Regions from separate parts of the Streptomyces sp. NPDC107471 genome, predicted to be linked through region 1. Evidence: predicted binding sites of a transcription regulator. Region 1 holds the regulator's gene; the other holds the start of a gene.
The links. Region 1 encodes HrcA, which represses chaperone genes, less so after heat shock. Its sites were predicted from a motif close to TTNGCACTCNGNNNNNCNGAGTGCNAA; they were not measured.
Positions count from the first base shown of each region.

Region 2: a site for HrcA is predicted at 8,449-8,475, ahead of groES (co-chaperone GroES). Genes of this name have one in related genera too.

Region 1 covers NZ_JBVJPC010000001.1:458,846-472,950, reverse strand. Annotated here, with positions in the region: gene ACZ66S_RS02105 (AMP-dependent synthetase/ligase) at 1-1,416, shown strand, start outside; gene ACZ66S_RS02100 (response regulator) at 1,497-2,042, opposite strand; gene ACZ66S_RS02095 (HAMP domain-containing protein) at 2,056-6,186, opposite strand; gene ACZ66S_RS02090 (SpoIIE family protein phosphatase) at 6,289-8,277, shown strand; gene hemW (radical SAM family heme chaperone HemW) at 8,308-9,540, shown strand; gene ACZ66S_RS02080 (DUF3097 domain-containing protein) at 9,687-10,493, opposite strand; gene ACZ66S_RS02075 (MBL fold metallo-hydrolase) at 10,525-11,256, opposite strand; gene hrcA (heat-inducible transcriptional repressor HrcA) at 11,406-12,422, shown strand; gene dnaJ (molecular chaperone DnaJ) at 12,423-13,562, shown strand; gene ACZ66S_RS02060 (nitronate monooxygenase) at 13,638-14,105, shown strand, end outside.
Region 2 covers NZ_JBVJPC010000002.1:710,894-724,998, forward strand. Annotated here, with positions in the region: gene guaB (IMP dehydrogenase) at 1-520, opposite strand, end outside; gene ACZ66S_RS08065 (sigma-70 family RNA polymerase sigma factor) at 672-1,259, opposite strand; gene ACZ66S_RS08070 (response regulator transcription factor) at 1,545-2,156, opposite strand; gene ACZ66S_RS08075 (WhiB family transcriptional regulator) at 2,538-2,864, shown strand; gene ACZ66S_RS08080 (LysR family transcriptional regulator) at 2,922-3,818, opposite strand; gene ACZ66S_RS08085 (MOSC domain-containing protein) at 3,899-4,567, shown strand; gene ACZ66S_RS08090 (SDR family NAD(P)-dependent oxidoreductase) at 4,618-5,391, shown strand; gene ACZ66S_RS08095 (ester cyclase) at 5,482-6,171, shown strand; gene groL (chaperonin GroEL) at 6,256-7,881, opposite strand; gene groES (co-chaperone GroES) at 7,994-8,302, opposite strand; gene ACZ66S_RS08110 (polysaccharide deacetylase family protein) at 8,508-9,293, opposite strand; gene ACZ66S_RS08115 (polysaccharide deacetylase family protein) at 9,290-10,225, opposite strand; gene ACZ66S_RS08120 (THUMP-like domain-containing protein) at 10,317-11,510, shown strand; gene ACZ66S_RS08125 (RNA polymerase sigma factor) at 11,556-12,824, opposite strand; gene ACZ66S_RS08130 (YciI family protein) at 12,885-13,241, opposite strand; gene ACZ66S_RS08135 (FG-GAP and VCBS repeat-containing protein) at 13,379-14,105, opposite strand, start outside.

The sequences.
Region 1 (14,105 bases):
CCGGCCGGCGTCGAGACCAGCGACTTCGTGCTCACCCTCGCCGAGCTGGAGGCGCGTGGCGCCGCCCGCCTGGAGAAGGACCCCGAGCTGATCAGGGAGCGGGTCGGCGCGATCACCCGGGACCAGCTCGCGACGCTCATCTACACCTCCGGCACCACCGGCCGTCCCAAGGGCGTACGGCTGCCGCACGACAACTGGGCGTACATGGCGAAGGCGATCGCCGCGACCGGGCTGGTCGGCCCCGACGACGTGCAGTACCTGTGGCTGCCGCTGGCGCACGTCTTCGGCAAGGTGCTCACCTCCGGGCAGATCGAGGTCGGCCACGTCACCGCCGTCGACGGCCGCGTCGACAAGATCATCGAGAATCTGCCGGTCGTGCAGCCGACGTACATGGCGGCCGTCCCGCGCATCTTCGAGAAGGTCTACAACGGGGTCGCGGCGAAGGCCCGGGCGGGCGGCGGCGCCAAGTACAAGATCTTCCAGTGGGCCGCCGAGGTGGGCCGCGAGTACGCCAAGGCCACCCAGGACAACTTCCGGCGCACCGGGGTCGCCTCCGCGCCCTTCGGCCTGAGTGCCAAGCACAAGGTGGCCGACACGCTGGTCTTCGCGAAGATCCGGGAGGCGTTCGGCGGGAACCTGCGGGCCTGTGTCTCCGGCTCCGCCGCGCTCGCGCCCGAGATCGGCTACTTCTTCGCCGGCGCCGGCATCCACATCCTGGAGGGCTACGGCCTGACCGAGTCCTCCGCGGCCTCCTTCGTGAACCCCGGCGAGGCGTACCGCACGGGCACGGTCGGCAAGCCGCTGCCCGGCACGGAGGTCCGTATCGCGGACGACGGGGAGATCCTGCTGCGGGGCCCCGGGATCATGGAGGGCTACCACGGGCTGCCCGAGAAGACCGCCGAGGTCCTGGAGGCCGACGGGTGGTTCCACACCGGTGACATCGGTGAGCTCTCGCCCGACGGCTACCTGCGGATCACCGACCGCAAGAAGGACCTGATCAAGACCTCGGGCGGCAAGTACATCGCGCCCGCCGAGGTCGAGGGGCAGTTCAAGGCGGTGTGCCCGTACGTGTCGAACATCCTGGTGCACGGCGCCGACCGCAACTTCTGCACGGCGCTGATCGCGCTGGACGAGGTCTCGATCCTGGACTGGGCCAAGGAGAACGGCCTCGAAGGGAAGTCGTACGCGGAGGTCGTCGCCGCGCCCGCCACCGTGTCCATGGTGGAGGGGTACGTGAAGCAGCTCAACGAGGGGCTTCAGCGGTGGCAGACGATCAAGAAGTTCCGGTTGCTGCCGCGGGATCTCGACGTGGAGCACGGTGAGATCACGCCGAGCCTGAAGTTGAAGCGGCCGGTTGTGGAGCGGGAGTACAAGGCGCTGATCGAGGAGATGTACGCGGGGTCTCGGGAGGCGTAGGGGGTGGCTGGGGGGCGTGTGCGGCCGGCGGTGCGTTGTGGCTGGTCGCACAGTTCCCCGCGCCCCTTAAAAGAACAAACTCACCGCTTCTCCAGGAGGTGCCGGAGTTCCTTCACCCGGATGCGCTGGGACTCCGTCAACTCGTCCTCCAGCGCTGCCAGTTGCCTGCCGACCTCCTTGTAGTCAGCACGTTGTCGTGCCAGCAGGCGCTCCAACTGCTGGTTCTTCCTGTGCAGTTCCAGGAACACGCTCACCTTCGCGCGTAGCACCCACGGGTCGAACGGCTTCGTCAGATAGTCCGCCGCGCCCGTCGCGTAGCCGCGGAAGGCGTAGCCCGAGTCGTCGTCCGTGCCCGTCAGGAAGATGATCGGGACGTCCTTCGTCTGGTCCAGGCGTTTGATGTTGGCCGCCGTCTCGAAGCCGTCCATGCCGGGCATGCGGACGTCCAGGAGCACCAGCGCGAAGCGGCGGCGGAGCAGGGCCTTCATCGCCTCCTCGCCCGAACGGGCGCGGATCAGCGGTTCGTTGAGGGACCCCAGGACCGCCTCCAGTGCGATCAGGTTGTCCTCCATGTCGTCGACCAGGAGGATGCCGGCACTCTCGTCGGTCCTCGCCTCAGCGTTCATGTGACTGCCTCATTCAGTCGTCGGTGGGCGGTACCACCGCCTCCTCGGCGTCGGTCCGCTCCAGCGTCGGGGCGCCCTCGGGGTCGAGGAGCGCGCACACGACGGTCAGGAGCTGGTCGACGTCCACCGGCTTGGGTACGTAGTCGTTGGCGCCGCGCGCGATCGACTTCTCCCGGTCTCCCGGCATCGCCTTCGCGGTGAGCGCGACGATGGGCAGGCCGGTCCAGCGCGGGGTGCGGCGGATGGCGGCGATGGTCTCGTAGCCGTCCATCTCCGGCATCATGATGTCCATCAGGACGAGTTCGACGTCCGGGTTGCGCTCCAGGGTCTCGATGCCCTCGCGGCCGTTCTCCGCGTACAGGACCGGCATGCCGACCCGGCCCAGCACATGGGTGAGGGCGAAGACGTTGCGGATGTCGTCGTCGACGATCAGGACCCGCCTGCCGGACAGCACCTGGCCCGCCCGGCCCGACTTCCACGCCTCCAGCCTGGTGGGCGCCGGCCACGAGTCCTCGGCGTCGTGGGCGGTCGGGTAGGGCTCGGTGGACAGGTCCTCCGGGGTGGGCAGGGGGTGGTCCTCGGCGGTCGGGCCGGTCGCGGTGTGGCCGGGGCTGACGACGGGGACGTAGAGCGTGAAGGTGGAGCCTTTGCCGGGCTCGCTCTCGGCGACGATCCGGCCGCCCAGCAGGCCCGCGATCTCCCGGCTGATGGACAGGCCGAGCCCGGTGCCGCCGTACTTGCGGTTGGTCGTGCCGTCGGCCTGCTGGAACGCCTCGAAGATCACCGGGAGTTTCTCCCGCGCGATGCCGATGCCGGTGTCGGAGACGGCGAAGGCGACCACGTCGTCGCTGTCCCGGACGTACCTGTGCTCGGGGTCCTTCACGCGGTTCACCCGCAGCTCGACCCGGCCCGTGGCGGTGAACTTGATCGCGTTGGAGAGCAGGTTGCGCAGGATCTGCTGGAGGCGCTGCTCGTCCGAGTACATCTCCCGCGGTACGTCCTCGCCGACCGCCACCTCGAAGGCGAGTCCCCGGTCCAGGGTGAGCGGACGGAAGGTGGCGTGGACGTAGTCGAGCAGCTTGATGAGCGGCAGCTTCTTGGGGCGTACGTCCATCCGGCCGGCCTCGATCTTCGACAGGTCCAGGATGTCGTTGATCAGTTGCAGCAGGTCGGACCCGGAGCGGTGGATCGTCGTCGCGAACTGCACCTCCTGGTCGGAGAGATGGCCGTCCGGGTTGTCGGAGAGGAGCCTCGCCAGGATCAGCAGGGAGTTCAGCGGGGTGCGCAGCTCGTGGGACATGTTCGCCAGGAACTCCGACTTGTACTGGGAGCTGGTGGCCAGCAGGGCCGCCTTCTCCTCCAGTTCGGCGTTGGAGCGCTGCAACTCCGCCTGCTGCATCTGGAGTTCGTCCGAACGCTCCTGGAGCTGCATCGCCAGGCGCTGGGACTCGCCGAGCAGGGACTCGGTGCGGGAGTTGGCGATGATGGTGTTGATGGCGACGCCGATGGTGTTCACGAACTGGTCGAAGAACGCCAGGTGGACGTCGGAGAAGCGGGAGAAGGAGGCGAGCTCGATGACCCCGAGGAGCTTGTCCTCGAAGAGGATCGGGATGATCACGACACTGGCGGGGGCGGCCTCGCCCAGACCGCTGTTGATCTTGATGTAGTCCGGCGGGGCCTCCTCCACCAGGATCCGCTTCTTCTCCCGGGCCGCCTGCCGGACCAGACCGTGCACCGGCATGCCGCCGGTGTCGACGGTGGCGCCCTGCGCCGAGCCGTAGCCGGCGATGAACGCCAGTCCCTTCGCCGGGACGGTCGTGTGCAGCGAGGCGCCGTCCTCGTCCGGGTCGGCCAGGAAGAACGCCCCGTACTGCGCGTTCACCAGCGGGGTCAGCTCGCGCAGGATCAGGTCGGCGACCTCCATCAGGTCCCGGTGGCCCTGCATCAGGGCGGCCAGGCGGGCGAGGTTCGACTCCAGCCAGTCCTTGGCCCGGGTCGTCTCGCGGAGGTTGGCCACCATCAGGTTGATGTTGTCCTTGAGCTCGGCGACCTCGCCTTGCGTCTCCACGGTGATCGAGCGGGACATGTCGCCCTGGGCCACCGCGGAGGCCACCTCGGCGATCGCGCGGACCTGGGTGGTCAGGTTCGACGCCAGTTCGTTCACGTTGGTCGTCAGGCGCTTCCAGGTGCCGTACACGCCTTCCACCCGCGCCTGGCCGCCGAGTTGGCCCTCGCTGCCCACCTCGCGGGCGACCCGGGTGACCTCGGAGGAGAAGGAGGAGAGGGTGTCGACCATGGTGTTGATGGCAGTCTTCAGCTCCAGGATCTCGCCGCGCGCGTCGACGTCGATCTTCTTGGAGAGATCGCCGTTGGCCACGGCGGTCGTCACCTGGGCGATGTTGCGGACCTGTGAAGTCAGGTTGTCGGCCATGTAGTTGACGTTGTCGGTCAGGTCCCGCCAGACGCCGGAGACCCCCAGCACCTGGGCCCGGCCACCGAGCCGGCCGTCGGTGCCGACCTCGCGGGCCACCCGGGTGACCTCGTCGGCGAAGGCGCGTAGCTGCTCCACCATCGTGTTGACGGTGTCCTTCAGTTCGAGGATCTCGCCGCGGGCGTCGACCGTGATCTTCTTCGACAGGTCGCCGTTGGCGACAGCGGTCGTCACCTGCGCGATGTTGCGGACCTGGGAGGTCAGGTTCAGGGCCATGAAGTTGACGTTGTCGGTGAGGTCCTTCCAGACGCCGGAGACGCCCCGCACCTGCGCCTGCCCGCCGAGGTTTCCTTCGGTGCCGACCTCGCGGGCGACGCGGGTGACCTCGTCGGCGAAGGCGGAGAGCTGGTCGACCATGGTGTTGATGGTGGACTTCAGCTCCAGGATCTCGCCCTTCGCCTCCACCGTGATCTTCTTCCCGAGGTCGCCCTGGGCCACCGCGGTGGAGACCAGGGCGATGTTGCGGACCTGCGAAGTGAGGTTGTCCGCCATGAAGTTGACGTTGTCGGTGAGGTCCTTCCAGACGCCGGACACGCCCCGCACCTGGGCCCGGCCGCCGAGGTTTCCCTCGGTGCCGACCTCGCGGGCCACGCGGGTGACCTCGTCGGCGAAGGCGGAGAGCTGGTCGACCATGGTGTTGATGGTCGACTTCAGCTCCAGGATCTCGCCCTGCGCGTCCACGGTGATCTTCTGCGACAGGTCGCCGTTGGCCACGGCCGTCGTCACCTGGGCGATGTTGCGCACCTGGGACGTCAGGTTCGACGCCATGAAGTTGACGTTGTCGGTGAGGTCCTTCCAGACGCCCGACACCCCGCGCACCTGGGCCCGGCCGCCCAACTGCCCCTCGGTGCCGACCTCGCGGGCCACGCGGGTGACCTCGTCGGCGAAGGCGGAGAGCTGGTCGACCATCGTGTTCACGGTCAGCTTCAGTTCGAGGAGCTCGCCGGTCGCCTCGACCGTGACCGTGCGGGTCAGGTCGCCGCGGGCCACCGCCGTCGTCACCAGCGCGATGTCCCGGACCTGGGCGGTGAGCCGGGAGGCCATGGTGTTGACCGCCTCGGTCACGTCACGCCAACTGCCCGAAAGACCGGTCACCTTGGCCCGCCCGCCGAGCCGGCCCTCGGTGCCCACCTCGCGGGCCACCCGGGTGACCTCGCCGGTGAACAGGGAGAGCTGGTCGACCATCTTGTTCACGGCCCGGCCCAGCCGCCGCAGATCACCGCGCAGTTGGCGGTTGCCGTCGTGCAGGTCGACCCGCTGGGTCAGATCGCCGCCGGCCACCGCGTCCAGGACCCGGGTCGCGTTGGCGGCCGGGGCCACCAGGGCGTCGAGGAGCTGGTTCACGTCGTCGACCCGGGAGGTCCACGTGCCCTGGCCCGGGCTGGGGGAGAGCCGCTCGTCGAGCCGCCCGTGCCGCACCAGCTCCCGCTTCACCCGGTTGACCTCGCCGGTGAAGTGGACGTTGCGGTCCACCAGTTGGTTGAAGATCGCCGAGAGTTCGGCCACGATGCCGTCCCCGGACTCCGGCATCCGGCGGAAGTCGCCGTCCCGAGCAGCGGTCATCGCGGCGAGCAGGGGACGCAGATCCGATGCTCGAATCCGGTCGGCGTTCTGTCCTTCTTCGAGCACAGGCGTACCACTGTTCTCACTCATGGCGGCCCACTTCGGTAACTCGGCGCTTATGGGCGTGGCCAGTCTGTCACTCTGTCCGCATCGACTGAGGTGTATTCGTCCGAACTGCTCGGGGAGACGGACATGGGGGCCATTCCTGCGCAACGGGAGTCCGCTGCCCGTGCGTCCGATCCGCCCGCGTGCGCTTGTGGTGCGCTCCCGCACGCACCGGCGCACACCCACGTCACCCTCCCCGGCGGTCCGCTCGCCCCGGGCTCTGCCCGGGCCCTGGTGCGGGAAGCCGTCGCCGAGTGGGCCGAACTCGCCGTGCCCGGCAGCGAGTTCCTCACCGACCGGCAGGCCGACGACGCCGTGGTCGTGGTCAGCGAGCTGGTCACCAACGCCGTCGTGCACGCGGGCACCGACATCGAGCTGGACTGCCGCCTGGAGGCGCACACCGGCGCCCTCGTCGTCGAGGTCCTCGACCACCACCCCTCACGCGCCCCCCGCGACGGGGACTCCGAACCCGCGTTCGGCACACCGGAGTACGGACGCGGGCTGCGCCTGGTCGCCGCCCTCGCCGAGACCTGGGGCGTCACCTACCGCACCGGCGCCAAGACGGTGTGGGCGCAGCTCCCGGCCGGCGGCAAGGACACCCTCGACGGGATCCAGGCGTACGCGGGGGAGAAGGCACGCGAGCGGGGGCTGCGGGTCGCCGGGATACTCGCCCCCGAGCCGCCCCCGTCCCAGACACCCGCCCCGGCCCCTCCCCAGGGCGAGCCGGACCGGGACTGGCTCAACCGCGGTGCCCTGTCCTTCCTCGCCGAGGCCTCCGACCTGCTCGCCGGGCAGCTCGACGAGAACCTGGTCGCCGCGCTCGCCGGACAGCTCATCGTGCCGCGCCTGGCCGACTGGTGCGCGGTGTGGCTGGAGGACGAGGTCGCCGGCCGCTGGGGATCCCCTCGTCCGGGTGAGAGCGGGAGCCGGCCGGGCCGGGGCGAGGCCGGTGCCTCCGGACCCCGGCTGGCCCGGGTGTGGCACTGCTCCGAGAACCGGATCGAGGACCTGCGGCAGGCGCTGGAGAAGGAGCCGCCGGACCCGCCGGGGCGGGAGCACCCCGGGCCCGTGCCGTTCCCCTGGCCCGGCGAGGCGCTGGGCCCGCACGGCACGCACGGCTCCGCGCTCGCCTACCGCCTCACCGCCGGCGGCCGCCCGCTGGGCACCCTGGTCATCGGCCGGGCCGGGCTGATCTCCTTCCCCGACGAGATCACCGGGCTCGTCGAGGACCTCAGCCGCCGGGTCGCCCTCGCCGTCGGCGCGGCCCGCCAGTACGCCCGCCAGGCCACCATCAGCGCGGTGCTCCAGCGCGGGCTGCTGCCCGGCGCGGTCGCCGAGATCCCCGGGGTGCGCAGCGCCCTGGTGTACGAGCCGTGCGACAAGGGCGGACCCAGCGGCGACTTCTACGACCTGTTCCCGGCCGGTGACGGCCGCTGGTGCTTCGCCGTCGGCGACGTCCAGGGCAAGGGGCCCGAGGCCGCCGTGGTCATCGGGCTGGCGCGGCCCTGGCTGCGGCTGCTGGCCCGTGAGGGCTACCGCGTCGCCGACGTCCTGGACCGCCTCAACCAACTGCTCCTCGACGACGCGACGGAGGCCGCGGACGCCGCCGCGCGCGCCCTGGCGGCCGCGGGCGGACGCCCCACGCACCCCGGCGACGGCCCGCAGACCCGCTTCCTGTCCCTCCTGTACGGCGAGCTGGCGCCCTTCGACGGCGGAGTGCGCTGCACCCTCGCCTCCGCCGGACATCCGCTGCCGCTGCTGCTCGGGGCGGGCGGCGAGGTCCGTACGGCCGCGCGGCCGCAGACCCTGCTCGGGGTCGTCGAGGACGAGACGTACACCAGCGAGACCTTCGAGCTGCGGCCCGGCGACAGCCTGCTGTGCGTCACCGACGGGGTGACCGAGCGGCGCAGCGGGCCCCGGCAGTTCGACGACGAGGACGGGCTCGCCGAGGCGCTCGCCGGGTGCGCGGGACTGGACGCCGAGCTGATCGCGGAGCGGATCAAACGACTGGTGCACGAGTTCGGGGCGCGGCCGCCGGAGGACGACCTGGCGCTGCTGGTGCTGCAGGCGGAGTAGGTGTCCGCGGGGTGCTGGACAATGGAGGACATGCCTTCCGCACTCCCCGACGGCGAACCCGTCCCCGACGACGGCTCGCTCCCCGCGTCCGCGCTCGCCGGGTCCGCCGACCGCCCGCTCGGCTTCTACCTGCACGTCCCGTACTGCGCGACCCGCTGCGGCTACTGCGACTTCAACACCTACACGGCGACCGAGCTGCGCGGTTCGGGCGGGGTGCTGGCCTCCCGCGACAACTACGCGGACACGCTGGTCGACGAGATCCGCCTGGCCCGCAAGGTGCTCGGCGACGACCCGCGCCCGGTGCGCACGGTGTTCGTCGGGGGCGGTACCCCGACCCTGCTGGCCGCCGGTGACCTCGTCCGGATGCTCGCGGCGATCCGTGACGAGTTCGGACTGGCGCAGGACGCGGAGGTCACCACCGAGGCGAACCCGGAGTCCGTCGACCCGGCGTACCTGTCCGCCCTGCGGGAGGGCGGCTTCAACCGGGTGTCCTTCGGGATGCAGAGCGCGCGGCAGCACGTGCTGAAGGTGCTGGACCGCACGCACACCCCGGGGCGGCCGGAGGCGTGCGTGGCGGAGGCCCGGGCGGCCGGGTTCGCGCACGTCAACCTGGACCTGATCTACGGCACGCCCGGGGAGTCCGACGACGACTGGCGGGCGTCCCTGGAGGCAGCGATCGGGGCCGGCCCGGACCATGTGTCGGCGTACGCGCTGATCGTCGAGGAGGGCACGCAGCTCGCCCGTCGCATCCGCCGGGGCGAGGTCCCGATGACCGACGACGACGTGCACGCGGACCGGTATCTGATCGCGGACTCGGTGTTCGCGGAGGCCGGGTTCGACTGGTACGAGGTCTCCAACTGGGCCACCTCGGAGGCCGGCCGGTGTCTGCACAACGAGCTGTACTGGCGGGGCGCCGACTGGTGGGGAGCGGGTCCGGGAGCGCACTCGCACGTGGGCGGGGTGCGGTGGTGGAACGTGAAGCATCCCGGGGCGTACGCGGCGGCGCTGGCCGCGGGGAGGTCCCCGGGCGCCGGGCGTGAGCTGCTCTCGGACGAGGACCGGCGGGTGGAGCGGATCCTGCTGGAGCTGCGGCTGCGGGAGGGGGTGCCGTTGTCGCTGCTGCGGGCGGAGGGGCTGAGCGCTTCTCGCCGGGCGCTGGGGGAGGGGCTGCTGGAGGCCCGGCCCTATGAGGAGGGGCGGGCCGTGTTGACGCTTCGGGGGCGGTTGCTGGCGGACGCGGTGGTGCGGGACCTGGTGGACTGAGCGCCCACTTGGGGTGGGGGCCGTGTTGTCCGGCGGCTGCGGGTGCCTCTTGGCTGGTCGCGCAGTTCCCCGCGCCCCTGGGTGGGTTGCGGTGGCCGTCGCTTGCATACCCTGCCAGTCGCCCTCAGGGGCCCGGCGCCCGTCCGCTAAGGCGCCGTGACGAAGTCGATCAGTTCCTCCACCCGGCCGAGCAGTTCCGGCTCCAGGTCCCTGTACGACCCCACCCGCTTCAGGATCGCCTGCCACACCGCGCCGGTGTTCTCCGACGGCCAGCCCAGGGCCTTGCACACGCCGGTCTTCCAGTCCTGGCCGTGCGGCACCCGGGGCCACGCCTCGATGCCCAGGGAGGACGGCTTCACCGCCTCCCAGATGTCGATGTACGGGTGGCCGACGACCAGCGCGTGCTCGCTCGTCATCTCCTGAGCGATGCGCCACTCCTTCGTGCCGGGCAGCAGGTGGTCGACCAGGACGCCGAGCCGGGCGTCCGGTCCCGGCGCGAACTCGGTCACGATCGACGGCAGGTCGTCCACGCCCTCCAGGTACTCGACGACGACGCCCTCGATGCGCAGGTCGTCGCCCCAGACCTTCTCCACCAGTTCCGCGTCGTGCCGCCCCTCGACGTAGATGCGGCCGGCGCGGGCCACGCGTGCGCGTGCGCCGGGGACGGCCACCGAGCCGGACGCGGTACGGGAGGGCCGTACGGGAGACGCGGCCGCAGGCCGGACCAGGGTCACCACCCGGCCCTCCAGGAGGAAACCGCGGGGCTCCAGCGGGAACGCCCGGTGCTTGCCGAAGCGGTCCTCCAGGGTCACCGTGCCCGCCTCGCAGCGGATCACCGCGCCGCAGAAGCCGGTCCCGGGCTCCTCGACCACCAGGCCGGGCTCGGCGGGCACCTCCGGCACCGGCTTGGGCTTCTTCCACGGAGGGGTCAGGTCGGCGGAGTACTGGCGCATTCGGATGACGATAGGAGAACCACGCGGGGGATCACCACGACACGCCGAAACGCTCCGCCAGCGCGTCCCGCTGCGCCCGTACGAAGGCTGCGTCCACCACCGCTCCGTGACCGGGCACGTACAGCGCGTCCTCGCCGCCCAGCTCCAGCAGCCGGTCGAGCGCGGCCGGCCAGTGCTGCGGTATGGCGTCGGGGCCCGCCTGCGGTTCGCCGGACTCCTCGACCAGGTCGCCGCAGAAGACGACCTCCGGGGCGCCGGGCACGAGGACGGCGAGGTCGTGGGCCGTGTGGCCCGGGCCGACGTTCGCCAGCAGGACCTGGCGGCCGCCGCCGAGGTCGAGCGTCCACTCGCCCGAGACGTGGTGCCGGGGGGAGACGAGGGCGTCCACCGCCTCGTCGGCCACCGCCGCGTCCAGTCCGTTGCGCACCGCGTCCGCCCGCAGCTCCGCGCGGCCCAGCCGCCCCGCCAGCACCGTCTCCGCGCCCACCGCGCCGAACACCTCCACCCCCGGGAACGCCGCCGCACCGAAGACATGGTCGAAGTGGGGGTGGGTGAGCGCGAGATGGGTCACACGGTGGCCGGCCAGTTCCTCGGCCTGCGCGCGCAGCCGGGCGCCCTCCGCGAGGCCGGAGCCCGCGTCGACCAAGAGGGCCGTGCCCTCGCCGATCACCAGGCCCGCCGTGCAGTCCCAGGTGGGCAGCCGGCACCGCCCCACCCCGGTCGCGACCCGCTCCCACCCGAGCTCTTCCCAAGTCACCGTCATACCGCGACGCTAGCCGTACGACCGTCGTGCGAGGACCAGCCTTGCCCTGGGAGCACCCCACCGCCGTACACTGGCCCGGGAGCGTTGGCACTCGGACGGACAGAGTGCCAGGCGAGGTGCCAAGGGAACGACCTCTGGAGGTGTGCGCGATGCTGAGTGAACGCAGGCTTCAGGTGTTGCGCGCGATCGTCCAGGACTACGTCGGCACCGAGGAGCCCGTCGGGTCGAAGGCCCTGACCGAGCGGCACAACCTCGGCGTCTCCCCGGCGACCGTCCGCAACGACATGGCGGTCCTGGAGGACGAGGGCTTCATCGCCCAGCCGCACACCAGCGCCGGGCGCATCCCGACCGACAAGGGCTACCGGCTGTTCGTCGACAAGCTGGCGGGCGTCAAGCCGATGACCGCGCCCGAGCGGCGCGCGATCCAGAACTTCCTCGACGGCGCCGTGGACCTCGACGACGTCGTGGCGCGGACCGTGCGGCTGCTCGCGCAGCTCACCCGGCAGGTCGCCGTCGTGCAGTACCCCTCCCTCACCCGCTCGACCGTGCGGCACGTGGAGCTGCTCTCGCTGGCCCCCGCGCGCGTGATGCTCGTGCTGATCACCGACACCGGCCGGGTCGAGCAGCGCATGGTCGACTGCCCGGCCCCCTTCGGGGAGGCCTCGCTGGCCGATCTGCGGGCGCGGCTCAACAGCCGGGTCGCCGGGCGGCGGTTCGCCGATGTGCCGCGGCTCGTCGAGGACCTGCCCGAAGGCTTCGACGTCGAGGACCGGGGTACGGTCACGACAGTGCTCTCCACTCTCCTGGAGACGCTCGTCGAGGAGAACGAGGAGCGGCTCATGATCGGCGGCACCGCCAATCTCACCCGCTTCGGACATGACTTTCCCCTCACCATCCGGCCCGTCCTGGAGGCCCTGGAGGAACAGGTCGTCCTCCTCAAGCTCCTTGGTGAGGCCGGGGATTCGGGCATGACCGTCCGTATCGGTCATGAGAACGCCTACGAGGGACTCAACTCCACTTCCGTGGTCTCGGTCGGCTACGGTTCGGGCGGCGAGGCAGTCGCCAAGCTCGGCGTGGTCGGACCGACCCGCATGGATTACCCGGGAACGATGGGAGCGGTACGCGCAGTGGCACGGTACGTCGGACAGATCCTGGCGGAGTCGTAAGTGGCCACGGACTACTACGCCGTTCTCGGCGTGCGCCGCGACGCGTCGCAGGATGAGATCAAGAAGGCGTTCCGTCGGCTCGCGCGCGAGCTGCACCCGGACGTCAACCCGGATCCGAAGACCCAGGAGCGGTTCAAGGAGATCAACGCCGCTTACGAGGTGCTGTCGGACCCGCAGAAGAAGCAGGTCTACGACCTCGGCGGCGACCCGCTCTCGCAGGCCGGCGGCGGTGGCGCGGGCGGCTTCGGGGCCGGCGGGTTCGGGAACTTCTCGGACATCATGGACGCGTTCTTCGGTACGGCCTCGCAGCGGGGGCCGCGCTCGCGGACCCGGCGCGGCCAGGACGCGATGATCCGCCTGGAGATCGAGCTCGACGAGGCGGCCTTCGGCACCACGAAGGACATCCAGGTCGACACGGCGATCGTCTGCTCCACCTGCAACGGCGAGGGCGCGGCGCCCGGGACCTCCGCCCAGACGTGCGACATGTGCCGCGGACGCGGTGAGGTGTCGCAGGTGACGCGGTCCTTCCTGGGCCAGGTCATGACGTCCCGCCCGTGCCCGCAGTGCCAGGGCTTCGGCACCGTCGTCCCGACCCCGTGCCCGGAGTGCGCCGGCGACGGCCGGGTCCGCTCGCGCCGCACGCTGACCGTGAAGATCCCGGCCGGTGTGGACAACGGCACGCGGATCCAGCTCGCGGGCGAGGGCGAGGTCGGTCCCGGTGGCGGTCCCGCCGGTGACCTCTACGTCGAGATCCACGAACTCCCGCACCCGATGTTCCAGCGGCGCGGCGACGACCTGCACTGCACGGTGACGATCCCGATGACGGCGGCGTCCCTCGGCACCAAGGTCCCGCTGGAGACCCTCGACGGCATGGAGGAGGTCGACATCCGCCCGGGCACCCAGTCCGGCCAGTCGATCCCGCTGCACGCCCGGGGTGTCACGCACCTGCGCGGCGGCGGCCGGGGCGACCTCATCGTCCACGTCGAGGTCCAGACCCCGACCAAGCTGGACCCGGAACAGGAACGCCTCCTGCGCGAGCTGGCGAAACTGCGGGGCGAGGAGCGTCCCACGGGACAGTTCCAGCCTGGGCAGCAGGGGTTGTTCTCCCGGCTTAAGGACGCTTTCAACGGGCGTACCTGAGCGTCGGGACCGGCGTACCTGAGCCGTCCCGAGGTCGGATTCGGACTTGTCCGGAGGACGTGACAACATGCCGTCATGTCCTCCGCACTGACCGATCTCTTCCCTCATCCGATCGTGCAGGCCCCCATGGCGGGCGGCGTCTCCGTGCCGCGGCTCGCCGCCGCCGTGTCCGAGGCGGGAGGGCTCGGCTTCCTCGCCGCCGGGTACAAGACGGCCGACGGGATGTACCAGGAGATCAAGCAGGTGCGCGGGCTGACCCAGCGGCCCTTCGGCGTCAACCTCTTCCTGCCCCAGCCCGAGTACCCCGGTGCAAGCACCGGCTCCACCGGAGCGGCTAACGCCGCGCCCCTCAACGCCGCGGCGGTGGAGGTCTACGCCCACCAGCTCGCCGGTGAGGCCACCTGGTACGACACCGAGCTGGGCGACCCCGACAGCGGCCGTGACGACGGGTACGACGCCAAGCTCGCCGTACTCCTCGACAACCCCGTGCCGGTGGTCTCCTTCCACTTCGGCGTCCCGAGCAGCGACGCCCTGGAGGCACTG
Region 2 (14,105 bases), on a different contig from region 1:
AGATGCCGACCTGGCCGGTGACCAGCGGCATCGGCGTCATGACCTCGCGCACCTGGCGGCTGCGGTCGGACTCGAAGGCCATGTCACGGTTGGTGACGATGCCGAGCAGCTTGCCGGCCGGGTCGGTGACCGGGACGCCGCTGATGCGGAACTTGGCGCACAGCGCGTCGGCCTCGGCGAGCGTCGCCTCGGGGTGCACGGTGATGGGGTCGGTGACCATGCCGGACTCGGACCGCTTCACCAGGTCGACCTGGTTGACCTGGTCCTCGACGGAGAGGTTGCGGTGCAGCACGCCGACGCCGCCGAGGCGGGCCATCGCGATCGCCATGCGGGATTCGGTCACCTTGTCCATGGCGGCCGAGAGCAGCGGGATGTTGACCCGGACGTTGCGGGAGATGCGGGACGAGGTGTCGACCGCGTTGGGGAGCACTTCGGACGCTCCCGGCAGCAGCAGCACGTCGTCGTAGGTCAGCCCGAGTGTCGCGAATTTACCGGGCACTCCGTCGACGTTTGCAGTCATGACACCTTCCCCAAATGGCCTTGATCGGTGCGGATGTCCATGCTAACGGGAAGCAGGGGTGTCACATTCCACGGATTCCACGGTGCGGACCCGCTCCGGGCTTCGTATGTTCGTACGGAAACGGCGTGCCGGCCGTCCAGGGGAGCGCGCCCTACTGCTCGGCCAGCGCCCGCAGTCTGCTCAGGGCCCGGTGCTGGGCCACACGGACCGCACCGGGTGACATTCCCAACATCTGACCCGTCTCCTCCGCCGTCAACCCCACGGCGATCCGCAGCAACAGCAGCTCGCGCTGGTTCTCGGGGAGGTTGGCCAGGAGTTTCTTGGCCCACTCGGCGTCACTGCTGAGCAGCGCCCGCTCCTCGGGGCCGAGCGAGTCGTCCGGCCGCTCGGGCATCTCGTCCGAGGGGACCGCCGTCGAACCGGGATGACGCATGGCGGCCCGCTGCAGGTCGGCGACCTTGTGCGCGGCGATGGCGAAGACGAACGCCTCGAAGGGGCGCCCGGTGTCGCGGTAGCGCGGCAGGGCGAGGAGGACGGCTACGCAGACCTCCTGCGCGAGGTCCTCCACGAAGTGCCGGGCGTCACCCGGGAGACGGGACAGCCGGGTGCGGCAGTAGCGCAGGGCCAGCGGGTGGACATGGGCGAGCAGGTCGTGCGTGGCCTGCTCGTCCCCTTCCACCGCGCTGTGGACGAGCGCACCGATCGCCCCATGGGGATGAGCCGCCTCGTCGTCACGCATCGGTCCATGGTGCCCTGGCGTCGTTGGATCCGTGGCATCGCGCTGGTTGTTGTGCACCGAAGCGTTATGAGCAGGTGCGCCGGAACCCATACCCTGCGCCCTCCCCTTCCGCTCGACCGACTCGTCCCCGAGAGACTCCACATCTCAAGGATGCGGCATCCGCCACGAAACAAGCAGCGGGGCGTCGAAGGGGCCGCTCGGCCGCGCCCCGTCAGGGGCGCGGAGAACCGCGCGACCAGCCACGAATGACCCGCAGCCTTGCCACGACCTCATGCGACGGAATGCTCAGCGCACCAGGCCCCAGCGGAAGCCGAGCGCGACCGCGTGTGCCCGGTCCGAAGCGCCGAGCTTCTTGAACAGCCGCCGCGCGTGCGTCTTCACGGTGTCCTCGGACAGGAACAGCTCGCGCCCGATCTCCGCGTTGGACCGGCCGTGGCTCATGCCTTCGAGGACCTGGATCTCACGCGCTGTGAGCGTGGGCGCCGCGCCCATCTCCGCGGACCGCAGCCGGCGCGGGGCGAGCCGCCAGGTCGGGTCGGCGAGCGCCTGCGTCACCGTGGCGCGCAACTCCGCGCGTGAGGCGTCCTTGTGGAGGTAGCCACGCGCACCGGCGGCGACCGCGAGGGCGACCCCGTCGAGGTCCTCGGCGACCGTGAGCATGATGATCCGGGCACCGGGGTCGGCGGACAGCAGCCGCCGCACGGTCTCGACGCCGCCCAGACCGGGCATGCGTACGTCCATCAGAATCAGGTCCGAACGGTCCGCGCCCCAGCGGCGGAGGACTTCCTCGCCGTTGGCCGCGGTCGTCACGCGCTCGACGCCGGGCACGGTTGCGACCGCGCGGCGGAGCGCCTCTCGGGCAAGCGGGGAGTCGTCGCAGACGAGGACGGATGTCATGGCCGCCCTCCGCAGCTGATGCACGTCACCTTGAGCCTCCAGGCTGGTACGAAATCGTCACCTGTGCGGTCGACCGTCTCGGACGCCTGCCCGAGCACTTGTTGTTTCAACCGCCTCCGCACTCTCAACGACGGTCACCCGAAAGAGTTACGGGGCTGCGCACTGTCTTCGGCACTCTACGTGAGGGCGCGGACACGGTGCAGACATGCACGACGGACCCACAACGTTTCATCACAACCCATGCCCCATTCAGACCCTTTTCTTCCCATTTCCTGGTGTCTGAGGCTAGATTCGCAATGAGTCATATTTTCATCTCCTTAGATCGTAGATGTACGGTCGTGGACACCGTATCCGCCCAGAACGGCTACAAGGGGTCACGCAATGGCAGATTTCTCCCGCCTTCCCGGACCGAACGCGGACCTGTGGGACTGGCAGCTCCTGGCCGCCTGTCGCGGGGTGGACAGCTCGCTCTTCTTCCATCCGGAGGGCGAGCGCGGTGCGGCCCGGAGCGCTCGCGAGAACTCGGCCAAGGAGGTCTGCATGAGATGCCCGGTGCGCGCACAGTGTGCGGCGCACGCGCTCGCGGTCAGAGAGCCGTACGGCGTGTGGGGCGGGCTGACCGAGGACGAGCGCGAGGAGCTCATGGGGCGGGCGCGGCACCGGCTGGTGTCGGCGTCATCCGTCGGGAGCGGCGCATCGAACAATTGAAGGAACGTTTCTCCTGGAAGGGCACGCGCGCGCGTGCCCTTCCTCGTGTCCGGCGCCCTATCGCTCGGCCGCGCGCGCGAGTTGCTCCAGCGTCGCCGCCACCGCGGGCACCTGCGCCAGGTCGGGCAGGGTGAGCGCGACGATCTCCCGCCGGACCGCCGGTTCCAGCGTCACCGTGCGCGCGCCCCGCGGCCGTACCGACTCGACGGCGAGCTGGGGCAGGACCGCGACCCCCAGGCCGGCGCCCACCAGACCGACGACCGCCGGGTAGTCGTCGGTCGCGAAGTCGATGCGGGGCGTGAAGCCGGCGCTCTCGCACACCTCGACCAACTGGCCCCGGCAGCGCGGGCACCCGGCGATCCAGGACTCCCCGGCGAGCTCCCCGATGGCCACGGACCCGGCGCGCGCGAGCCGGTGCCGCTCGGGTACGAGGGCGACGAGCCGGTCGGTCAGCAGGGGCCGTACGACGAGGTCGTCCCACTCGTCGCCGCCCGCGGCCCCCTCGTACCGGAAGGCGAGCGCGATGTCGCAGTCGCCCTCCCTCAGCAGGCCGACGGAGTGCGGCGGTTCGGCCTCCTCCAGGGAGACCCGGGTGCCGGGGTGGGCGGCGCGCAGGGCGGCGAGGGCGGTGGGGACGAGGGTGGAGCTGCCGCTGGGGAAGGAGACGAGCCGGACCCGCCCGGCCCGCAGTCCGGCGATGGCGGCGACCTCCTCCTCCGCCGCCGTGAGGCCCGCCAGGATGCCCGAGGCGTGCCGCACCAGGGCCTGGCCCGCCTCGGTCAGCCGCATCTCGCGCCCGCTGCGGACGAGCAGTGGGGTGCCCACGGAGGTCTCCAGGGCCTTCATCTGCTGGCTGACGGCGGGCTGGGTGCAGCCCAGTTCGCGCCCCGCGGCCGAGAAGGAGCCGGTGGCGGCGACGGCACGCAGGACACGGAGATGACGGGCCTCGATCACCCTTCGAGGATAAGCCGAGCTTTGACAGAGTGCCGAATAATGCGTGGCGCCTTTGGGCTCCGGTCTTCTACCGTGCCGCCATGAAGCTTCTGTCGGTGAATCTCGGCGGCGCGAAGGCCGTTTCGTACACGGACAACCCGGAGGGCCTGACGGGGATCGACAAGCGGCCCGTCGAGGGGCCGGTGCGGGTGGCCGCGCCCGGCCCCAAGGGCATCGGCGGCAGCGGGCTCGCCGGGGACGCGGTGTGCAAGAGGCAGCACCACGGCGGCGACGACCAGGCCGTGTACGCGATGGCGCGCGAGGACCTGGACGAGTGGGAGGGCGAGCTGGGCCGCACGCTGGCCGACGGCGCGTTCGGCGAGAACCTCACCACCGAGGGCATCGACGTCTCCGGCGCGCTGATCGGCGAGCGCTGGCGGATCGGGCCCGAGGTGGTGCTGGAGATCACCTGCGCGCGGATCCCGTGCGGCACCTTCCAGGGCCACATGGGCGAGCGGCACTGGGTGAAGCGGTTCACGCAGAAGGGCGCACCGGGCGCCTATCTGCGGGTGATACAGCCGGGCGAGATCCGGGCCGGGGACCCGGTCGAGATCGTGCACCGGCCGGACCACGAGGTGACGGTCGCCCTGGCGTTCCGCGCGATGACCACCGAACGGCCGCTCCAGCCAAGGCTGTTGGCGGCGGGCGAGGCGCTCCATCCGGAGCTGCGGAAGTGGGCACAGGAATACGTGGACAAGCACGGCGCCTGACGCCCCCCGGGCAAGCGGACGCTGTCGGTCCCGGTCATTAACCTTGCGCCATGACAACGGCATTGATTACGGGATCGACCGCGGGCATCGGTGCCGCGTTCGCACGACGGCTGGCGGCTGACGGGCACAACCTGGTGCTGGTGGCCCGCGACACCAAGCGGCTCCAGGAACAGGCGACCGAGCTCCACGACCGGCACGGCATCGAGGCCGAGGTCCTCACCGCCGACCTCGCCACGGACCCCGGCATCGAGGCGGTCGCCGCCCGCCTGTCGGACCGCAGGTCGCCCGTCGACCTCCTCGTCAACAACGCCGGCTTCGGCAACAAGGGCCGCTATCTCGACGTCTCCATGGCGGACGAGCTGAAGATGCTCAAGGTGCACTGCGAGGCGGTGCTGCGTCTGACGTCGGCGGCGTCGGAGGCGATGCGGGAGCGGGGCCGCGGGGGTGTGGTGAACGTCGCCTCGGTGGCCGCGTTCCTGCCCCGCGGGACCTACGGCGCCTCGAAGGCGTGGGTCGTGCAGTTCACCCAGGGCGCGGCGCGGGACCTGGCCGGCAGCGGGGTCCGTCTGATGGCGCTGTGCCCGGGCTTCGTGCGGACCGAGTTCCACCAGCGGGCCGGGATGGGCACGGACAACATCCCCGGCTGGATGTGGCTCGACGCGGACAAGCTGGTCGCCGCCGCCCTCGCCGACCTGGCCCGCGGCAGGACCCTGTCGATCCCGGACCCGCGGTACAAGGCGCTCATGGGGCTGGTGAAGGTGGCGCCCCGGGGGCTGTTGGGCGGGATCACGTCGAGGACGGGGCGGAAGTACGGGCCGCAGTGACCGTCCCGTCCGGCGCGTGCCGTCCGGGCACCGGCGGGCGGACAATGGTGCCGTGACACCCAGCCCAGGGGGGCCGGAGGCGGTGGCGAGATGACCTTCGTACAGCTCATCGACTGCAGGACCAGCCGATTCGACGAGATGGACCGGCTGATGGACACATGGGTCGAGCAGACCAAGGGGAAGCGGACCGCGACGCACGCGGTGGTCGGCAAGGACCGGTCCGACGCGTCGCACTTCGTCGAGATCGTGGAGTTCCCGTCGTACGAGGAGGCGATGCGGAACTCGGGGCTGCCGGAGACCGAGCGGATCTTCCGGGGAATGGTCGCGCTGTGCGACGAGATGCCGACCTTCACCGACCTGGACGTGGTGCGGGACGAGCAGCTCGATCCGGCCGTCGCGCGGGAGTTCTTCACGCGGGCCGGGCGGGCCGGGACGGCGGAGCTGTTCGAGCGGTTCACCGACGACTACGTCGACCACGATCCCGCCAACCCCGGGGACCTGGAGCTGGCGGCGGCGCGCGAGGAGTACGAGGGGTGGCGGCGGGCCTTCGTCTTCACCTTCCGGATCGACGACCAGATCGCCCAGGGCGACCGGGTGTGCACCCGCTGGACCTGGGCCGGGAAGCACACCGGCGAGTTCGTGGGGGTCCCGGCGACCGGGCAGAACGTCACCATGACCGGGACCACCTGGCACCGGTTCCGGGACGGGCGGATCTGCGAGGGATGGTGGAGTTACGACCGTGCGGGGCTGATGGAGCAGCTCGGGGTACTCGGGGAGTGACGGCCCGGACCTGGTGACCCGCGAAGGGGAAAGCCCCCGTTCCCTCTGGGCGAGGGAACGGGGGCCTCCTTACGAGCGGTTCGCTCAGTGGGAGTGGCCGTGGCCGTGACCACCGGCGGCCGGCTCCTCCTCTTCCTTCTTCTCGACGACCAGGGTCTCGGTCGTGAGGAGGAGGGAGGCGATGGAGGCGGCGTTCTCCAGGGCGGAGCGGGTGACCTTGACCGGGTCGATGACGCCGGCCTTGACCAGGTCGCCGTACTCGCCGGTCGCGGCGTTGAAGCCCTGGCCCTTGTCGAGCTCGGCGACCTTGGAGGTGATGACGTAGCCCTCCAGGCCGGCGTTCTCGGCGATCCAGCGCAGCGGCTCGACGACCGCGCGGCGGACCACGGCGACACCGGTGGCCTCGTCGCCGGTCTTGCCGAGGCCGCCTTCGAGCACCTTGGCGGCGTGGACCAGAGCGGAGCCACCACCGGAGACGATGCCCTCCTCGACCGCGGCGCGGGTCGCGGAGATGGCGTCCTCCAGACGGTGCTTCTTCTCCTTCAGCTCCACCTCGGTGGCGGCGCCGACCTTGATCACGCACACGCCGCCGGCCAGCTTCGCGAGGCGCTCCTGGAGCTTCTCGCGGTCCCAGTCGGAGTCGGTGTTCTCGATCTCGGCCTTGATCTGGGCGACACGGCCCTGGACCGCGGCGGAGTCACCGGCGCCGTCGACGATCGTGGTGTCGTCCTTGGTGACGGTGACGCGGCGGGCGGAGCCCAGCACGTCCAGACCGACCTGGTCGAGCTTGAGGCCGACCTCCTCGGAGATGACCTCGGCGCCGGTCAGCGTCGCCATGTCCTGCAGCATCGCCTTGCGACGGTCGCCGAAGCCGGGGGCCTTGACGGCGACCGCGTTGAAGGTGCCGCGGATCTTGTTGACGACCAGGGTCGACAGGGCCTCGCCCTCGACGTCCTCGGCGATGATCAGCAGCGGCTTGGAGGCACCCGCCTGGATGACCTTCTCGAGCAGCGGCAGCAGGTCCTGGATCGAGGAGATCTTGCCCTGGTTGATCAGGATGTACGGGTCGTCGAGGACGGCCTCCATACGCTCCTGGTCGGAGACCATGTACGGGGACAGGTAGCCCTTGTCGAAGGCCATGCCCTCGGTGAAGTCCAGCTCCAGACCGAAGGTGTTGGACTCCTCGACGGTGATGACACCGTCCTTGCCGACCTTGTCCATCGCCTCGGCGATGAGCTCGCCGACCTGCGTGTCCTGGGCGGACAGACCGGCGACGGCGGCGATGTCGGACTTCTCGTCGATCGGACGGGCGGTCGCGAGGAGCTCCTCGGACACGGCCTTGACCGCGGCGTCGATGCCCTTCTTCAGGGCGGCCGGGGAGGCACCCGCGGCGACGTTCTTCAGGCCCTCGCGCACCAGCGCCTGGGCGAGCACGGTGGCGGTGGTGGTGCCGTCACCCGCGATGTCGTTGGTCTTGGTCGCCACCTCCTTCACGAGCTGGGCGCCGAGGTTCTCGTACGGGTCCTCGACCTCGACCTCACGGGCGATGGTGACGCCGTCGTTGGTGATGGTGGGAGCGCCGAACTTCTTGTCGATGACGACGTTGCGGCCCTTGGGGCCGATCGTCACCTTCACCGTGTCGGCAAGCTTGTTGACGCCGCGCTCGAGGGCGCGACGGGCGTCCTCGTCGAACTTCAGGATCTTCGCCATGGGAGCGTGAGCCCTCTCGGAAATCTAGGTGAAAAGAGACTGCGCCCCGGGCGCCCGGCTTGTTAGTGGTCGCGGGGGCCAGGGGCGCAGCTCTGAGAAATGCTGGGGTGAATTACTTCTCGATGATCGCGAGAACGTCGCGGGCCGAGAGGACGAGGTACTCCTCGCCGTTGTACTTCACCTCGGTGCCGCCGTACTTGCTGTACAGCACGATGTCGCCGGTCTGCACGTCGAGCGGCAGGCGCTCGCCGTTCTCGAAGCGGCCCGGGCCCACGGCCAGGACGACGCCCTCCTGGGGCTTCTCCTTGGCGGTGTCCGGGATGACCAGGCCAGAGGCGGTGGTCTGCTCGGCGTCGAGCGGCTGGACCACAATGCGGTCCTCGAGCGGCTTGATGGCAACCTTGGAGCTGGTGGTCGTCACGATCCGACCTCCCCCTTCGGAGATCTCACGGGGTTAACTGTCTGAGGTGGCGACCAGGTGGATCCGTCGTCGCGGGTGCCGGACCTGCCCGTCGCTGTGTTGGCACTCTCCAGGGGGGAGTGCCAGACCCGAGACTATGACCGTGATTAGCACTCGGTCAAGCGGAGTGCCAATCGCGTCTCCGGAGAGGGCCTTGGGAGCACCCCTACAGGTAGTCCTCCAGCCGCCCCACCGTCAGTCCCCGCCGCTCGATCTCCCGCAGCAGCCTCGTCGTGCGTTCGGTCAGGGTCGGTCCGGCCGTCTCCCCCGACGTCACCGAGACGATGTCGCCGGGCCGCAGCCCCCGCCGCTCCCCCTGCGCCGCCACGCTCCACAGCACCACCGCCGAGAGCCCGCAGTCGGCCGCCGCGTGCAGGGTCGTGCGGTCGTACGTCCCGTAGGGCGGCCGGAACAGCCGCGGCCGGATGCCGAAGCGGGACCGCACCTTCTCCTGCTGGCCGCAGATCTCGGCGCGCTGCCCGGCGTACGGCAGGCCGCGCAGGGCGGGGTGGTCCAGGGTGTGGTTCTGGATGCGCGCGCCGACCGACTGAAGGCGCGCGAAGTGGCCGTAGCCGGGGCCGACGACGCTGTCCGTGAGGAACATGCTGACAGGCAGCCGCAGTTCACGGACCAGGTCGACGAACCGCGGGTCCCGCTCGGCGCCGTCGTCGTAGGTGAGGAAGACGACCTTGTCGGAGGTCTCGACGCGCCGCACGACCGGCACCAGCGCGCCCCGGCCCACCGCGCCGCGCGCCGGCACCCGCGGGGGCGCCGGCAGCGGGGACGTCAGGCCCCAGTGGCGGTAGGGCCGTCCGTCCGCCTTCGCCGGCCCGTACGACCCCACCCGCTGGGCCGCCTTCTTCCCGAGCCGTTCGATGGGGTCGACGGACTGGGCGCAGCCCGCGAGGAGTACGGCCGCCAGCCCCGCGGCGACCAGGGTCCGCGGCCTCACAGATAGTCCTCCAGACGGGCGACGGCGTACCCCTCGGCCGTGACCTTGTCCAGGAAGCGGCGGACCATGTCGGTCATCGTGCCCTTCCAGTCCTCCCGGCCCCGGAAGTGGCTGAGCACGATGTCGCCGGGGCGGATCCTGCGGTCCCACTCGCGGTACTCCCAGTGGTCGACGAAGACCTCCTCGTTCCAGATCGGCGCGTATCTGATGCCGCAGGACCTGGCCGCGCGCAGGGTGTCCTCGTTGTAGTTGCCGTAGGGCGGCCGGAAGAGGGCGGGCCGGGTGCCGTACCGCTTCTCGATGACGTCCTGCATCCCGCAGATCTCGTGCTTCTGGCGGGCGTAGGACAGTCCGGGCAGGTAGGGGTGGTGGAGGGTGTGGTTGTCGAGGACGACCCCCCTGTCCCGCATGGTGCGGAAGTAGCCGTAGTCGTCCTTGACGAGGTAGTCGCTGAGGAAGGCGGTGTACGGGATCCGCAGCTCGCTCATCATCCGCAGGAAGGCGGGGTCCTTCTCGGCGCCGTCGTCGATGGTGAGGAAGACGATCTTCTGGTCGGTGGGGATCGTGGTGAAGACCGGCGGCAGCCCCTTCTCCTCGTGGCCGTCGACCTCGAAGCCCTTGCGGGTGGTGATGCGGGGCTTGGTCACGGGTGCCGGCGGGGCCGTCAGCGGGACCCTCTTCAGGCCCCAGCGCCGGGCGGTGGCGGTCCGGGCCTGTTCGGCGCGGAGTCGGGCGGCCCGGATGACGGTCTTGTCGGCCTGGAGCTCGGCGGCGGGGGCCGGGGGCGCCGGGAGGGGCTGTTGCCGCCGTACGTCGGTGGCGTTCGGGCGGGCGCAGCCGGAGGCCAGGGCGGCCGCGGCCAGGAGGACGAGTCCGCCGCGGATCGACACCCTCAACGCACCATTTTTATAGGTTTGTCCTACTGTTCCCATGGCGCCGGATCCTCGCAGGTCACGGCGTCGCACCCGGGCCGACACCGCCGCCCGGCAGCGGACCGTCCACCGACTGGCCCACAATGACCCGGTGAACGACCTCGCCCCCCTCCTCACCCCCGAGGGCCGTGCCCTCCTCGACGACGTGCGCGGCACCGCCCCCGCCGACGAACTCGCCGTCGCCACCCGGCTGCGCCGCGAGCACCCCGCCGAACTGGTCTCCGCGGCGCTCGGCCAGGCCCGGCTGCGGCAGCGGGCGGAGGCGAAGTTCGGCGCCGAGGACGCGGGGCGGATGTTCTTCACGCCGAACGGGGTCGAGCAGTCGACGCGGGCGAGCGTGGCCGCCCACCGGGCCCGCCGGCTGACGTCGATGGGCGTCACCTCCGTGGCGGACCTGTGCTGCGGGATCGGCGGTGACGCGATCGCGCTGGCCCGGGCCGGCATCCGGGTCCTCGCGGTGGACCGGGACCCGCTGACGGCCGCGGTCGCCCGGGCGAACGCCGAGGCGCTCGGCCTCGCCGACCTCGTCGAGGTACGGGAGGCGGACGTCACGGAGGTCGACACGGCCCCGTACGACGCCGTGTTCGTGGATCCGGCGCGGCGGGGCGGGCGGGGCCGCATCTTCGATCCGGAGGCCTATTCGCCGCCCCTGTCCTGGGCGGTCCAGGCCGCTCTCCAGGCCCCGCACGCCGCGTTGAAGGTCGCACCGGGCATCCCGCACGAGGCGGTTCCGGCCGAGGCCGAGGCGGAGTGGATCTCCGACGGCGGGGACGTGAAGGAGGCGGTGCTGTGGTTCGGCACCGCGCCGGGGGCGGTCCGGGCGACGTTGCTGCCGGGACCGCGGACACTGCTCGGCCGGGGGCTGCCCGACCCCGAAGTCCGTTCCGTGGGGCGGTACTTGTACGAACCCGACGGTGCCGTCATCCGCGCCCACCTGGTCGCCGAGGTGGCCCACGAGGTCGAGGGCGGACTCGTCGACCCCACCATCGCGTACGTGACCTCGGACGCCCTGCTGCCGACGCCGTACGCTACCGCCTACGAGATCACCGACCGACTCCCCTTCAACGTCAAGAAGTTGAAGGCGCTGCTGCGCGAGCGGCAGGTCGGGATCCTCACCGTGAAGAAGCGCGGCTCGGCGGTCGAGCCGGAGGAACTACGCCGCAAGGCCCTGCCGAAGCCGCAGGGACCGAACGCGGTGACGGTGTTCCTCACCCGGGTGGCGGGGGCACCGACGATGCTGATCGGCGCGCCCGCACGGGCCGTCACCGGCGCCGGACCCTCCTGAGCGGCCGCCGTCACGGACCGGCGCCGGCCGGGTCTCCGAAACCGTTCACCCGCCGCACTCCCGCGCCCTGTCCAGCAGCAGTTCCCGTTCCCGTTCGTTGCGGGTCAGTGCGGCGGCTCGTTCGAACTCGGCGCGGGCCTCCGTCGTGCGGCCGAGGCGGCACAGCAGGTCGCCGCGGACGCTCGGCAGCAAGTGGTAGTCGTGCAGGGCGGGTTCACCGGTGAGGGTGTCGACGATCTCCAGGGCCGGGGCCGGGCCCTCGGCCATGGAGACGGCGACCGCGCGGTTGAGTTCGACGACCGGGGAGGGGGCGCGGGCGGCGAGCAGGGCGTAGAGGGTGGCGATGGACCGCCAGTCGGTCTCCGCGTAGGAGTACGCGTGCGCGTGGCAGGCGGCGATGGCGGCCTGGAGGGCGTACGGGCCGGGGGCGCCGGCGGCCGTGGCGTCGGCGCGGCCCAGGGCCCTGATGCCGCGGGCGACGAGCATGCGGTTCCAGCGGCTGCGGTTCTGGTCCTTGAGCAGGACGGGCTCGCCGTGCGGGCCGGTGCGGGCGGCCGTGCGGGCGGCCTGGAACTCCAACAGGGCCGCGAGACCGTGCACTTCGGGTTCCTTGGGCATCAGCGCGGACAGCAGCCGGGCCAGGCGCAGGGCGTCCTCGCACAGGGAGGGGCGCAGCCAGTCGTCGCCGGCGGTGGCCGCGTACCCCTCGTTGAAGATCAGGTAGATGACGTCCAGGACGGATCCCAGGCGGGCCTCGCGGTCGGGGCCGTAGGGGACCTCGAAGGCGATGTTCTTCGTGGCGAGGGTGCGTTTGGCGCGCACGATCCGCTGGGCGACCGTGGCCTCCGGGACGAGGAAGGCGCGGGCGATCTCCGGGGTGGTGAGACCGCCGAGCAGGCGCAGGGTGAGGGCGGTGCGGGCCTCCGCGGACAGCACCGGGTGGCAGGTGGTGAAGACGAGCCTGAGCAGGTCGTCGTCGATGTCCTCGGGGTCGGCGGGCTCCTCGGGCGGGGCGGTCTCCGACAGGTCCCGGCCGATCTCGGCGAGCTTGCGGGCGTAGTTCTCCCGGCGGCGGACCAGGTCCACGGCCTTGCGCCGGGCGATGGCCATGAGCCAGGCGCCCGGGTTGTCGGGGACGCCGTCGCGCGGCCACTGCTCCAGCGCGGCGACGAGCGCGTCCTGGGCGAGCTCCTCGGCGATGCCGACGTCCCGGACGACCCGGGTGACGCCGGCGATGATGCGCGCCGACTCCATGCGGAAGACGGTCTCGACGGAGGTGCGGGCGTCGGTGCGGGAGGGCTGTGAGGTGGTCACAGCCCCCCATTCGACACCGTTACGGCCCTACAGCCAAGGACGGCGGACCGCCCCCGGGGCTCAGCCCTCCACGATCTCCCGCACCTCGCAGGTGACCGTCCAGTGCTCCTCGTGGACCTTCAGGAAGCGCTTGGTCCACTCGATCGCCTCGGCCATGTCCTTGGCCTGCACGATCGCGTACCCGCCGACGACCTCCTTGGCCTCGGTGAAGGGCCCGTCGGTCACCGACAGCTCGCCCTTCTCCCAGCGGACCCGGGTGCCCTGCGCGGTCGGCATGAGCCCAGCCGTGTCCAGTAGGACCCCGGCCTTCGTCATCTCCTCGATCAGCTCGCCCATGCGCTGCATCAGGGCGTCGCTGGGGCCCTCGGCGGGGGCGGTCTTCTCGTCGATCTGGACCATCGACAGGTAACGCGGCATGGTGACTCCTCGGTCGCTGCGGGGCCGGTCCTTCCCGGCCTCTCACCAGTGCGTCGATCGGGAGAGGCCGGGATCGACAGACCCCGCGGATTTCTTCGGAGATTTTTCTACGGCCCCTCAATCATGGGCCTGACCTGCTACGACAGCGAGCTGCCGAACGACGCCCGCTCGACCGGCGCCCCGACCGTGCGGGGGCCGAAGGTGAACGCCGCGTCCGTCACGATGCCGGTCGGACGGCCGCGCAGCGACCAGACCGCGCCTTCACCGGTGTTCCCGCCCTCGACCATGTTCTCGCGGGGCGCCGCCGCCGCGAGGTCCGCGTAGGCGTTGCCGTTGATGTCGAGGACGTTGACCGCGCCGCCGAAGTTGTCACTCGACTCGGCGGCGCCGGGGACGCCCTCGGTGTCCTGGGTGAAGCCCTGGGAGCCCTTGCCGGTCAGTCCGTCGCGGCTGCCGTAGAGGACGTTGACCATGCCGGCCCCGGCCTTGTCGCCGAGCATCTCGCCGGGCGCGCCCACGGCCACGTCGGCGTAGCCGTCGCCGTTGACGTCACCGGCCGCCACCGCCTCGCCGAAGCGGTCCTCCTCCTCCTTGGCGCCGGGGACGTCCGCGGTGTCCTGGCTGTACGACTTCCAGGTCGACGCCGGCTTCAGACCGGAGGCCGAGCCGAGGGCCACGGTGACCGCGGACTCGTTCGGGACGCCCCGGACGAGGTCGCCGTAGCCGTCGTGGTCGACGTCGCCGAAGGCCACCTGGCCGCTGCCCTCCGGGGAGGCGGCGTAGGTGAAGGCGCCTCCGGTGGCGTTGGCCAGGTAGAGCTGGGAGCCGATGCCGCCGTCGCCGGTGTAGACGGTCAGCGCGAGG